3 regions of the Pseudomonas sp. Marseille-Q7302 genome follow, and region 3 is predicted to be linked to each of the others. Evidence: predicted binding sites of a transcription regulator. Region 3 holds the regulator's gene; each other region holds the start of a gene.
What was found. Region 3 encodes LexA, which represses DNA repair genes until DNA is damaged. Its sites were predicted from a motif close to CTGTNTNNNNANACAG; they were not measured.

Region 1: a site for LexA is predicted at 2,074-2,089, ahead of recN (DNA repair protein RecN). Genes of this name have one in related genera too.
Region 2: a site for LexA is predicted at 2,157-2,172, ahead of imuA (translesion DNA synthesis-associated protein ImuA). Genes of this name have one in related genera too.

Annotation. Positions count from the first base shown of each region.
Region 1 covers NZ_CBCOPK010000001.1:616,176-620,372, forward strand. Annotated here, with positions in the region: gene fur (ferric iron uptake transcriptional regulator) at 1-320, shown strand, start outside; gene recN (DNA repair protein RecN) at 382-2,049, opposite strand; gene grpE (nucleotide exchange factor GrpE) at 2,216-2,782, shown strand; gene dnaK (molecular chaperone DnaK) at 2,876-4,197, shown strand, end outside.
Region 2 covers NZ_CBCOPK010000001.1:1,870,947-1,875,143, reverse strand. Annotated here, with positions in the region: gene ACWPW1_RS08675 (error-prone DNA polymerase) at 1-84, opposite strand, end outside; gene ACWPW1_RS08670 (Y-family DNA polymerase) at 81-1,490, opposite strand; gene imuA (translesion DNA synthesis-associated protein ImuA) at 1,498-2,112, opposite strand; gene lpxO (lipid A hydroxylase LpxO) at 2,235-3,134, opposite strand; gene ACWPW1_RS08655 (DUF4124 domain-containing protein) at 3,302-3,787, shown strand; gene ACWPW1_RS08650 (helix-turn-helix domain-containing protein) at 4,035-4,197, shown strand, end outside.
Region 3 covers NZ_CBCOPK010000001.1:3,687,700-3,691,896, reverse strand. Annotated here, with positions in the region: gene topA (type I DNA topoisomerase) at 1-355, shown strand, start outside; gene ACWPW1_RS17235 (DUF6586 family protein) at 414-932, shown strand; gene ACWPW1_RS17230 (hypothetical protein) at 1,063-1,299, shown strand; gene sulA (SOS-induced cell division inhibitor SulA) at 1,365-1,865, opposite strand; gene lexA (transcriptional repressor LexA) at 2,049-2,660, opposite strand; gene ACWPW1_RS17215 (TetR/AcrR family transcriptional regulator) at 2,897-3,607, shown strand; gene nagZ (beta-N-acetylhexosaminidase) at 3,688-4,197, shown strand, end outside.

The sequences.
Region 1 (4,197 bases), 3.1 Mb from region 3:
AGCAGCGCCACATGAGCGCTGAAGACGTTTACAAGGCGCTGATGGAAGCAGGCGAGGACGTAGGGCTGGCAACGGTCTACCGGGTCCTCACCCAGTTCGAGGCGGCTGGTCTGGTAGTGCGTCATAATTTCGATGGCGGCCATGCCGTGTTCGAGCTGGCTGATACCGGTCATCATGATCACATGGTGGATGTGGATACCGGCGAAGTCATCGAGTTCACCGATGCGTCGATCGAAAAGCGTCAGCGCGAGATTGTTGAAGAGCACGGTTTTGAGCTGGTCGATCACAACCTGGTGCTGTACATCCGTCAGCGCAAGTGAAGATCCAGACATGAAAAAGGCGACCCGGAGTCGCCTTTTTCATGTCTGGTGCTGTGGACGGCTAGCGGCTGACCACCAGCTTGCGGGCGTGGGCGAGGGATTCGCGGGTGAGGTCGACGCCGCCGAGCATGCGCGCCACCTCTTCCACGCGCCGCGCCCGGTCCAGCTTGGCGACCGCAGTGCGCGTCTCGTCGGTGCCGCGCTCCTTGTGCACGAACAGATGCTGGTGACCCTGGGCTGCGACCTGGGGTAGGTGGGTAACCGTCAGCACCTGGCCACGCTCACCCAGTTGCCGCAGCAGTTGGCCGACCACCTCGGCCGTCGGGCCGCCGATACCGACGTCCACCTCGTCGAATACCAGGGTCGGGGTGCGCGAGGTCTGGGCGGTAATGACCTGGATGGCCAGGCTGATACGTGACAGCTCACCACCCGAGGCGACCTTGGCCAGTGGGCGCAGGGGTTGGCCCGGGTTGGCGCTGACGCGAAATTCGACGCCCTCGTTGCCCAGTGGCTGGGGTTCACCGGTACTGCCCGGCGTGAGCGTGATACTGAAGCGGCCGCCCGGCATGCCCAGGCGCTGCATTTCCGTCTCGACCGCTGCTGCGAGCTCTGGCGCGCGCTGCTCGCGCAGGCGACTCAGTTCGCCAGCCTTCTCCTGGTAGTGGCGCTCGAAGGCGGCCAATTCTTCTTGCAAGCGCTCCAGCGCGACATCGTCGGCGTCCAGGGATTGCAGCTCATTGCGCAGTTGGTCGTGCAGCTCCAGCAGGGCTTCGGGCTGCACCCGATGCTTGCGGGCAAGACTGTAGACGCTGTCGAGACGCTCCTGCACGGCCTGTTGGCGCTCCGGATCGGCTTCGAAATGATCGACGAAGCGATTCAATTCATTCATCGCCTCCTCGATCTGGATCTGGGCGGAGGCGAGCAGGTTGCTGGCTTCCTGGATCTGCGCAGGCGGGCGGTCGAAGGCAGTCAGGCGTGCCACGCTGGCATTGAGCGCTGACTGGGCGTTGCCCTGCTCGTTCTCGGTACAGAGGTCCATGGCCTGGCGGCAGGCCAGCAGGATGTGCTCGGCGCTCGCCAGGTCGCTCTGCTCCTGTTCCAGTGCCTGCAGCTCTCCCTCGGCCAGGGCGAGATTGTCGAGTTCTTCCAGCTGATAACTGAGCAACTGGTGGCGAGCGCGCTGTTCGTCACCGTTGCGGGTAAGACGCTCCAGGGTCTGGCGCACCTGGCGCCAGCGCTGGGCGGCGAGCTGGACCTGGCGAACCAGTTCGCCCGCGCCCGCGTATTCGTCCAGCAGCCGGCGATGGGTGTCGAGACCGAGCAGCGACTGGTGTTCGTGCTGGTTGTGGATGTCGATCAGCAGGCCGCCCAGGGTCTTGAGGTCGGCCAGTGGGCAGGGCGAGCCATTGATATAGCCGCGCGAGCGTCCTTCACGGGTGATGACGCGGCGCAGCAGGCAGGGGCCGTCCTGCTCCAGGTCTCGCTCGGCGAGCCACTGGCGCGCCTCGGGGATGTCGGTGGTGTCGAAGCTGGCCAGGACATCGGCCTTGTCGGCACCAGGCCTGACCGCATCGCTGTCGGCGCGGTCGCCAAGGGTGAGGCCGAGGGCGTCGAGCATGATGGACTTGCCGGCGCCGGTTTCGCCGGTGATCACGGTCATGCCGCGCTCGAGGTCGAGGTCGAGGTGTTCGACGATGGCGTAGTTGCGGACGGACAAATGCACCAGCATGCGACGATCTCCGGAGGCGGTTTTCTGGTTGTTTATACAGTGCCTCTCGGGCACTGGCAATCCATACAGCTCTTGAAGCGCCGGCCGGCGGCCCCATATAGGCGCCATCGATCAAGGCGTCGTCCATTAGAGGGCGCGCCCACCGGCATTATCACAGGAGGACTCCATGGCCGACGAACAGAACTCCCAGACTCCCGAGCACGAAGCAGCCGCTCAGGGCGACGTCCAGCACGAGGATCTCGCTGCCCGCGTTGCCACGCTCGAAGAGCAACTCGCCGCTGCCCAGGATCAATCGCTGCGCAGCGTCGCCGACCTGCAGAACGTGCGTCGTCGCGCTGAGCAGGATGTGGAGAAGGCGCACAAGTTCGCGCTGGAAAAATTTGCTGGCGATCTGTTGCCGGTACTCGACAGCCTGGAGCGTGGCCTGGAGCTGTCCAATGCCGCGGACGAAGCCTTGAGGCCCATGCGCGAAGGCATGGAGCTGACCCTGAAGATGCTACAGGACACGCTCAAGCGCTATCAGGTCGAGGCCGTCGATCCCCACGGCGCGCCTTTCAATCCGGAACACCACCAAGCCATGGCCATGGAAGAGAGCGCCACCGCCGAGCCGGGCAGCGTGCTCAAGGTGTTTCAAAAGGGCTATCTGCTCAATGGTCGCCTGCTGCGGCCGGCGATGGTGGTCGTGAGCAAGGCCCCTGCCGCACAGCAGCCGAGCATCGACGAAAAGGCTTGAAATTCTTTCGCTCGGCCCCATCTGGTAGGCAAGCGAACATCAAAGGCCCCCTGAGCGGGCCGCGCGGAATCTGAGATTTCTGGAGAAGACTACATGGGCAAGATTATCGGTATCGACCTGGGGACCACCAACTCCTGCGTCGCGATCCTCGAAAACGGCAACGTCAAGGTACTGGAAAACGCCGAAGGCACCCGTACCACGCCGTCCATCATCGCCTACACCAACGATGGCGAGACCCTGGTTGGCCAGCCGGCCAAGCGCCAGGCGGTGACCAATCCGCAGAACACCCTCTATGCGGTCAAGCGACTGATCGGCCGGCGTTACGAAGAAAACGTCGTGCAGAAAGACATCCAGATGGTCCCTTACAAGATCGTCAAGGCAGACAACGGTGATGCCTGGGTCGAAGCCAAGGGCCAGAAGATGGCGCCGCCGCAGATCTCTGCCGAAGTCCTGAAAAAGATGAAGAAGACCGCCGAGGACTACCTGGGCGAGACCGTCACCGAAGCGGTCATCACCGTGCCGGCCTACTTCAACGACAGCCAGCGCCAGGCCACCAAGGATGCTGGCCGGATCGCCGGTCTGGACGTCAAGCGCATCATCAACGAGCCCACCGCGGCAGCCCTGGCCTATGGCCTGGACAAGGCCAAGGGCGACCACACCGTGATCGTCTATGACCTGGGCGGCGGTACCTTCGATATCTCGGTCATCGAGATCGCCGAGGTCGACGGTGAGCATCAGTTCGAGGTGCTGGCCACCAATGGCGACACCTTCCTGGGTGGTGAAGACTTCGATATCCGCCTGATCGACTACCTCGTCGAAGAATTCAAGAAAGAAAGCGGCATGAACCTCAAGGGCGATCCGCTGGCCATGCAGCGCCTGAAGGAAGCTGCCGAGAAGGCCAAGATCGAACTGTCTTCGGCTACCCAGACCGACGTCAACCTGCCGTACATCACTGCCGATGCCAGCGGTCCCAAGCACCTGAACGTCAAGGTCTCCCGCGCCAAGCTGGAGTCCCTGGTGGAAGAGCTGGTCGAGCGCACCATCGAGCCGTGCCGTACTGCCCTGAAGGATTCCGGCCTGGACGTCTCCGACATCCACGAGGTCATCCTGGTGGGCGGTCAGACCCGCATGCCGCTGGTGCAGAAGCGCGTTGCCGATTTCTTCGGCAAGGAAGCGCGCAAGGACGTCAACCCGGACGAAGCCGTCGCCATCGGTGCCGCCATCCAGGGCGCCGTGCTGGCCGGTGACGTCAAGGACGTGCTGCTGCTGGACGTTACCCCGTTGACCCTGGGCATCGAGACCATGGGTGGCGTGATGACCGCGCTGATCGAGAAGAACACCACCATCCCGACCAAGAAGTCGCAGGTGTTCTCCACTGCCGACGACAACCAGGGCGCCGTGACCATCCACGTGCT
Region 2 (4,197 bases), 1.8 Mb from region 3:
CCGCTCGAACAATTCGAGGGCACTGGAGGCACCGCGCTGGAAACTGAAATTCGACAGGCAGTGCAACTCGGCATAGCCGCTCATGCGAACCAGCCCTGGATCCACCAGGGCGCCTCTTCGCCATAGCGTCGGAAGGCCCAGGCCTGGCGTCCGTCGGCCACCTCGATGCGGTAGTAGTCACGGCGCTGGTCGCCGCCGTCCCACCAGCCACTTTCGATGCGTTCAGGACCGGCCAGGACCCGTCTTGGCTGACCGTCGAGAGGGCGCGGTTCGTGCAGCAGCCAGCCCGGACGCAGGCCAGGCAAGGCGGTTTCCGGGCGCCGTTCGTGACGCCAGACCAGGGCCCGCTCGGGGCGGTGATCCGCCTGAATGCCAAGGCCGAGCACCGCCTCCTCGCCCAGCCGCGCGCGCAGGCGCTCGCGCAGTACCTCCCACCCCACGGCCTGATCCGGTCGCTCGTCGAACAGCCCGTGGCGCTCGGGTACGAAAAGCGGCAACTCCTCACTTTCCAGACGCAGCGCCAGGACCGGCGCCACCACCTGCAGTTGTTCGAGACGGCCACGGGCGAATTCGAACAGCAGGGCTGCATCCCGCTCGGGCGCCAGCAGGCCGATGGTGAGGGTGCTGGCCGGGCCCTGGCGATGCTCCAGCCACAGGAGGAAACGCTGCACGCCGCGGTCGCGACTGGCCAGCCAGGCGGCCAGGTCGGCGGTGAGGCGGCGCAGCGGGAACAGCAGCGCCTGGTGGGACTCCACCTCGAAGTTGAGTTCCACCCGCGCCACGAAGCGATCGGGCGGCCGATAGAACTCCAGCGCCAGGCTGCGACTGCCGCACAGCAGATCCAGCTGCTGCAGGAGCTCGGGCGCGAAACGCCGGGCCAGGGCAGCCCTGGGCAGGGCCTTGAGCTGCTCCAGGCGGCGGATGCCCATGCGTACCAGTGCCTGGGCCTGCTGGGGGGCGAAACCGGCCCGCTCCACGGGCAGGCGGTCGAGCAGGTGCGGCAGATCTTCGGGGGACGCGACCAGACCATCGGCGACATTGGTCAGCATCCGCGCCGCCACCGGGTTGGGCGCCAGGGCCAGTCGATGACGAAAGCCCAGGGCCTCGAGTTCCTGCCGTAGGCGCCGCTCAAGACGCGGCCAGGGTCCCAGCAGCGGCAGGCTGGACTGCACCTCCAGCAACAGCGCCCGGGGATAGTGGCGGCTGACCTGGGAGCTGAAGCCATAACCCCAGGCCGCCAGCAACGCTTCGGCCGTCTCGATGAGCGCCGGATCGTGCTCCTGCTGCTCGAAGTCGCGGGTCAGTGCCTGGGCAGCGGCCAGGGTCAGGCCGGGACGCAGCCCCAGGGCCCGCGCAGCCGGATTGACGGCTTGCAGCAGGCGTCGGTGTGGCGGTCCGGCCAGCAGCACCAGCGGCTGCTCCGGCTGCGGATGGCGGCGCAGCACGGCATCCAGTGCCAGCTGCGGAAAGAGGATGCAGGCCCAGCGCATGGCCTGCTCAAGCGCCGCCGGCCAGGCTGAGAGAACCGGGCTGACCACCCCGGCATTTGCGGATGTGGACCCGTTCGAGAGGCGCCTTGAGTTCCAGGCGCAAGGCCGCTGGCGAGGGATTGTCCAGGGCGGCGGCCGGGCGCAGGGCAAAGGCCAGGGTACGACCGCTCTCGGCGGCGACCTGCAACCGGCGCAACTGGCGATCATCGGCCCGCTCGGGCCAGCAGAGCACCGCGCCGAAGCATCCCGAACGCAGGCACTGTTCGGCGGCCCAGAGCACCTCGGCGCCCTGGGCGCGGATCACCACCAGGGATTCCAGCACCACGCCGGCCGCCTGCCAGGCCAAGGGATAGGGCAACAGCGGCGGGCCGATCAGGGCGATGCGTTCGGCGGCCTGGCTCAGACGGGCCAGGGTCGGCCAGAGCAGGCGCAACTCACCGTGGCCAGGCCCGGCGAGCAGCAATTCGGTAAGGGCCGCTTCGGGCCACCCTGCCCCGGGCAGATGGGCATCGAGGGCCGCGACGCCGGTGGGCTGCCGGCTACGCCGGGCCTCGGGACTGGTCTGCCCCTTCCAGAGCCGCCGCTCCTCGAACAGCCGGGCCAGGCTGGCGCCGCCGCTCATGCCGCCAGACCTGCAGGGGTGTTGTCCATGGCTATCGCCTCTATCTGTATATTTATACAGTATTAGAGGCGATTCGCGTCGGGGTCAAGTCGAACCGCTGTCTTGGCTGACGAAGGCGACCGTCAGATCCAGATGACCACGCCGATCAGCGCCGCCAACAGCAGCCACTGTTCGAGGTAGTAGCGGAAGCGGTTGCGCTTTTTCAGCGCCTTGCCGCGCTGGCGGATGCGATAGAGATGCCGGAAGGCGCGGTTGAGGCCGCCGGTTCTGTCGCTGGCGTCATTGGGCGAGGCCGCGGAGGCCAGCAGGGTGCCGCTGACCCAGCGGTTGAAGGCGCCGGCCCAGCGATAGCGCAGGGGCCGCTCGATGTCGCAGAACAGGATGATGCGATCCTGCTCGGTGGTGTTCTCGGCGTAGTGGATGAAGGTTTCGTCGAACACCACCGCCTGGCCATCGCGCCAGTGATAGCGCTGGCCGTCCACCTCGATGAAGCAGCGCGGATCGTTGGGCGTGTTCAAGCCCAGGTGATAGCGCAGGGAGCCACCGTAGGGATCCCGATGGCGCACCAGCCGCGAACCGGGCGGCAGCTCGGCGAACATGGCGGCCTTGACCGTGCCGATGCCCCGCAGCAGTTCGGTGGTCTGCGGGCACAGCTGCATGGCGGAAGGATGGCTGTCGCCGTACCACTTCAGATAGAAGCGCTTCCAGCCGCTCTTGAAGAAGGAGTTGAAGCCGGCATCGTTGTGCTCGGCGGCTTTCTTGATCTGGCCGGCGCGCAGCAGGTCCAGGGCCTCGTCGCGGATAAGCTGCCAGTTGTCCTGCAGCACCTGGAGTTCGGGAAAGCGCTCCACCGGGTGATAGGGCTGATTGGGTACCCGCGACGTCAGGAACATGAAGGTGTTCAGCGGTGCCAGCACCGTCGAATGATCACTGAGCTGACGCAGGAAGCGATGGCGCACCCGACCGCGGAAGTGCACATACAAAACGCAGAGAAAAAAACCGCCGATAACGAACCACTTCACGCGCCGCTGTCCTGGAAAGAATGTTTCAGGATGTTATACGCTCACAGCAGACCAGGCCTAGCCTTTAAGGTCTGACGATTAGCCGCAGGCTTATTCTCGATACTGGGAGCCGTCGCGGTCATCTTGTATCCTGCAGGTGACACTTCGAGTGCCCGGAGGGCCTCATCATGCGTTCGCTGCTCTATGGCCTGCTGTTCGCCAGTGGCGTCGTGGCCGCTCAGGATGTCTACAAATGCGTGGATGCCCAGGGCCGGACGACCTATACCCAGGGCGCTTGCCCGACCAATAGTCAGATCACCACCATTCCGCTGCAGAGTCTGCCCGACAGCAACGGCTTCACCCCTCCGCCCAAACCCGCCACGCCTCCGCCGGCCGCCGCGCCGCGCGAAGTCACCGTGGTACCGGCGCCGACCTCCACCCGCCAGCGCCCGGTCGATGACATCACCGTGGTTGGTGGCTCGTCCTCTTCCTCCAGCTTTCGGCAGGAAACCCAGGTACGCGGATCAGGCATCCTCTATCAGCCGGTACCGGTCTACATCGACCGCCGTCCGCGTGACGAGAGCTGGCATATGGTGCCCCACCCTCAGGCCCAGCAGCCCCAGCCGCCGGCGCCTACGCCGCCACCGAACCGGGGCATCCCGATCGATCGCTAGCGCTAGCGCTTGTGCAGGAAGTTGACGACGAACTTGCGCCCTTCGGTGCGGTTCTGGCCTGTTCGAATTGATTGTCGGCGACTACATTTTCCCCGGCGATGTACGCGAACTGCAGAACCCATGGAGCACGGGTGGGCGTTAGCGCCCCTAACGAATTTAACGACCTCCCCCTGCTTCACGGTGAGCCGCTACCGACCGATCTCGTGGAAGCGTTGGCAGAGCGTCACTTTGGCTGGAGCGCCTCGGCGTGGATGACGAACGCTCGTTGCATCTGGGTCAGCTCGAAGCCGAGCTGCTGGACGAAGCCCTGGTGCGCAGCCGCGGCAATGTGGCCGCCGCCGCGCGGCTGCTTGGCCTGAGCCGCGCCCAGTTCGCCTATCGCCATCGACGCGCGAGACGGGATCTGGACT
Region 3 (4,197 bases):
ACCGCCGAAGATGGATGCCGTGCCCATGCCGGAGCTGCGTTGCGAAAAGGTCGACGACACCTATGTGTTGCGTGACGGCGCTTCGGGGCTGTTCCTGGCTGCCAGCGGCTTTCCGAAGAATCGCGAAACCCGTGCGCCGTTGGTCAGCGAACTGCTGCCCCATCGCGACGAGATCGATCCCAAGTACCATTATCTGCTGAGTGCTCCGGTGAAGGATTCCGAAGGTCGCCCGGCGGTGATCCGCTTCAGCCGCAAGACCAAGGAGCAGTACGTGCAGACCGAGGTCGAGGGCAAGCCCACCGGCTGGAAGGCCTTCTACGACGGCAAGAAGTGGCAGGTGGAAGAAAAGCGCTAGAGCCCTGGGTTCTGGCAGGAGACAGGCGGCCGGCGTGAGTCGGCTCCAGGAGAAGGGCATGGCCAACGAGCGTTACACCCGCACCAACCAGAAGCTCTATTTCGCCGGTCTGGCCCTGGAAAGCTGGCGCTCGGCTCAGGCGGCGCCTTCGGCGCACAGCCAGGGCCGCATCATGGCCGAACGCGAGGCCTGTCTGTTCCACCTGCATGGCGCCCTGCTGGGCCTCTGTCAGGAGGTGGCGGGCTTCTATCGCCACCCGACCATGGAGGCCACGTCGCTCGCCGTTCTGCTATCACCCGAAGCCCTGAACGAGGCGCCCAGTCCGGAAATGGGCGAGCTGGTCGAGTTGGCGGGCAATTCGGAGACCTGGCTGGCACGGCTGATCGCCGAATACCAGCGACTGCTGCAACCGCCCCAGGCGCCACGACGGCCCAAGCAGGACCCGACGCTGGCCCTGATCGAGGCGGTCAGTCTGGAACCGGCCGAGCCGGAACTGGGTCTTGAAGAAGTGGAAGCCTGGCGCGAAAGCCTCAAGCAGACGGCGCTCAGATTCCGCGGTGCCATGACCGAGTGGTAGGCCCGTTCCACCAGCAACTCATCCAAGGCTGCCAGGATGCTGGCCTTGCAGACCGTCGAAAAAGGCTCAGGCAAGTCAGCCTCTCAGACCCCACGCTGTTACACTATCCGCTTAGCTGTGGAGATACTGAATGACTACTGCCTACCTGGAAATCGTTGAACTCTCCGATGGTCGCATCGTGTTGCGCCGTGCGGACGACGAGGAAGCCCTCGTTACCCTGGAGTTTTCCAGCGATGCCAAGGATTTCCTGCATGGACAGCAGATAGAGGTGGCCAAGGCCATGTTCAACCTGGGTGTGCAGATGGCCGGTCGACTGGCCGAAGGCGATAGCCTCCAGCGCGACGATCAACCGCGCGTCCTGCACTGATTCTTTCTCGATCCGGCATTCCGCCCTGGAATGCCGCCGCTACATCCCGTCCCGCCGCCTGTTCCCTACGCGAATCTGACGTTCAGACTCTGGCTGTGGCCCTGTGCGGCGGCGCGCGCCAATTGCTGCTTGCCCGCATCGCTCAGGTCGTGCAGCCAGCTGATCACCGTATGGCTCTGCCCCTTGCGGAGCACTTCGCAGGCCAGTTGCAGCGTCTTGGCAGCACTCGGCGTCTGCAGCAGAAGCACCCGTTCCGGATTCAGATGGGTGCTGCGCAACCAGGCATTGCTGAGCAGCGATGGCGGGGTGACCAGGGTCAGCCAGCGGGCATCGTCCTTGTCGCTTAGTTGGCGCAGGATGGGGGCCAGCAGTTGCAGGCACTGTTCCTGGCTGCCATGCAGGGACATCTCACTGAAGGTATCCGGCAGCGGAGCGGCTGGCAGCTCCCGTGCCGGCTTGCCGGACTTGGGCAGAAATGCGGTGAGTTCCTGCAGCAGGAACTCAGGTGCCAGGTCCAGCTCTTGAACGGACGAGCGCGGTGCATCGAACATCAGGGGAAATTGCATGGCGACCTCCTAGAGGCGACTCGATCAAATCCACTTGACGTCATGTACCACGGATACATGACGTCACTGTGCTCAGCCTGGTCTTGAGCGCTTTCCGGAGCGCGAACAGATACCCCCGATCAAGACTTCGGCGTAAGGCAAAAGGCGGTGACAAGAGGCTGACCCGCAGGCCAGCCCTAGACGTTAGCGGCGGATGACGCCGACGCTTAACCCTTCGATGGCGAATTCCTGGCTGGAAAGATCGACTTCGATAGGGGCGAACTCGGGATTTTCCGCCAACAGGGTGACCTGGTTGCCCGAGCGTTTGAATCTCTTCACGGTGACTTCATCGCCCACCCGAGCCACGACGATCTGACCGTTGTGCACCTCACGGGTCACATGGACCGCGAGGAGGTCGCCATCGAGGATGCCGACGTCTCTCATGCTCATGCCCTTGACCTTCAGCAGGTAGTCGGCACGCGGCTGGAAGAAGGCCGGATTGATGGCACAGTTTTCCTCGACGTTCTGCTCGGCCAGAATGGGCGCGCCAGCAGCCACTCGACCGATGACCGGCAGGCTTTCATCGGCTTTGCGCGTCGTATCCAGACTCGGAATGCGGATGCCCCGGGAGGCACCCGGCGTCATCTCGATGGCGCCCTTACGGGCCAGGGCCTTGAGATGCTCCTCAGCCGCATTCGGCGATTTGAAACCAAGCTCCTGCGCGATTTCCGCGCGGGTAGGCGGAAAGCCATTGGCTTCGAGGCAACGCTTGATGAAGGCCAGAATCTCGGCTTGTCGCGGTGTCAGTTTCAGCATGATGCACGTCGCGTCGTCTAATGATGCTGTGATTATATACAGTAACTCTGGGTGCTAGGCAAGGCCGCTGCCCCTGGCTTCGGACGACAGGCCGGATTCACGGCAAATAGCGTTCAAATGACGGAATGACGTGCCTTCCGGGGCTTCGCATGGCTGTTCGCAGACCAGCCCGCGATTGACTTAGGTAGCGTTTGAAACATATGTTTCAAACGGAAATTCATCTATCGAGGAAGGTCATGGCGCAGTCGGATACCGTTGAACGCATTCTGGATGCCGCCGAACAGTTGTTCGCCGAGCGCGGCTTCGCCGAAACCTCGTTGCGACTCATCACCACGCGAGCCGGGGTCAACCTGGCAGCCGTCAACTATCACTTTGGCTCCAAGAAGGCCCTGATCCAGGCGGTGTTCTCGCGCTTTCTCGATCCCTTCTGCTTCAACCTGGAGCGGGATCTGGATCAGTGGCAGCCAAAGAACGGGGAGGAGGTGAGCCTGGAGGCGTTGCTCAATCTGCTGGTGGATCATTCCCTGGCCATCAAGCCGCGGCACGGCAACGACCTCTCGGTGTTCATGCGCCTGCTGGGCCTGGCGTTCAGTCAGAGCCAGGGTCATTTGCGCAAATACCTCGAGCAGACCTATGGCCGGGCCTTCCGCCGCTTCCTGCTGCTGGTGAATAGAGCCGTGCCCGAGATTCCGCCGCTGGAGCTGTTCTGGCGTGCCCACTTCATGCTGGGCGCGGCGGTGTTCAGCATGTCCGGCATCAAGGCGCTGCGGGCAATTGGTGAAAACGACTTCGGCGTCGATACCCACACCGACCAGGTGCTGCGGCTGATGGTGCCCTTCCTGGCCACCGGCATGCGCGCACCCACGGCGATGCAGGAGCCCGAACTGGCCCAGGCGCAGTATCGGCCGCGGCGTCCAGTCGCGGTGGAGACGGCCGAGACCTACTAGGCTGCGGCGCCAAGGGCGCCTGGGGTAAGCTTGCGTCCCTTTCACGGCGCCATGCGCCGGAGCATTCGGACGAGGTACCCATGCAAGGCTCCCTGATGGTCGATATCGCTGGCACCTGGCTTACCGCCGAGGATCGCCAGTTGCTGCGCCAACCGGAGGTGGGCGGACTGATTCTGTTCGCCCGCAACATCGAAACGCCCGGCCAGGTACGGGAGCTGTGCCGCGCCATTCGCGCGGTGCGGCCCGAGCTGCTGTTGGCCGTGGACCAGGAAGGCGGCCGTGTGCAGCGCCTGCGCCGCGACGTGGTGCGCCTGCCGGCCATGGGTCAGTTGAGCGGCCGAGCGGACAGCGTCGAACTGAGTCGGCTCTGTGGCTGGCTGATGGCGACCGAGGTCCTGGCAGTGGGCCTGGACTTCAGCTTCGCCCCGGTGCTGGATGTCGACTACCAACGCAGCCAGGTCATAGGCGCGCGGTCCTTTGGTAACGCGGAACAGGTGATCGAACTGGGCGGCGCCTTCATCGCCGGCATGGGTGAGGCCGGCATGGCCGCCACCGGCAAGCATTTTCCCGGACACGGCTGGGCGGAAGCC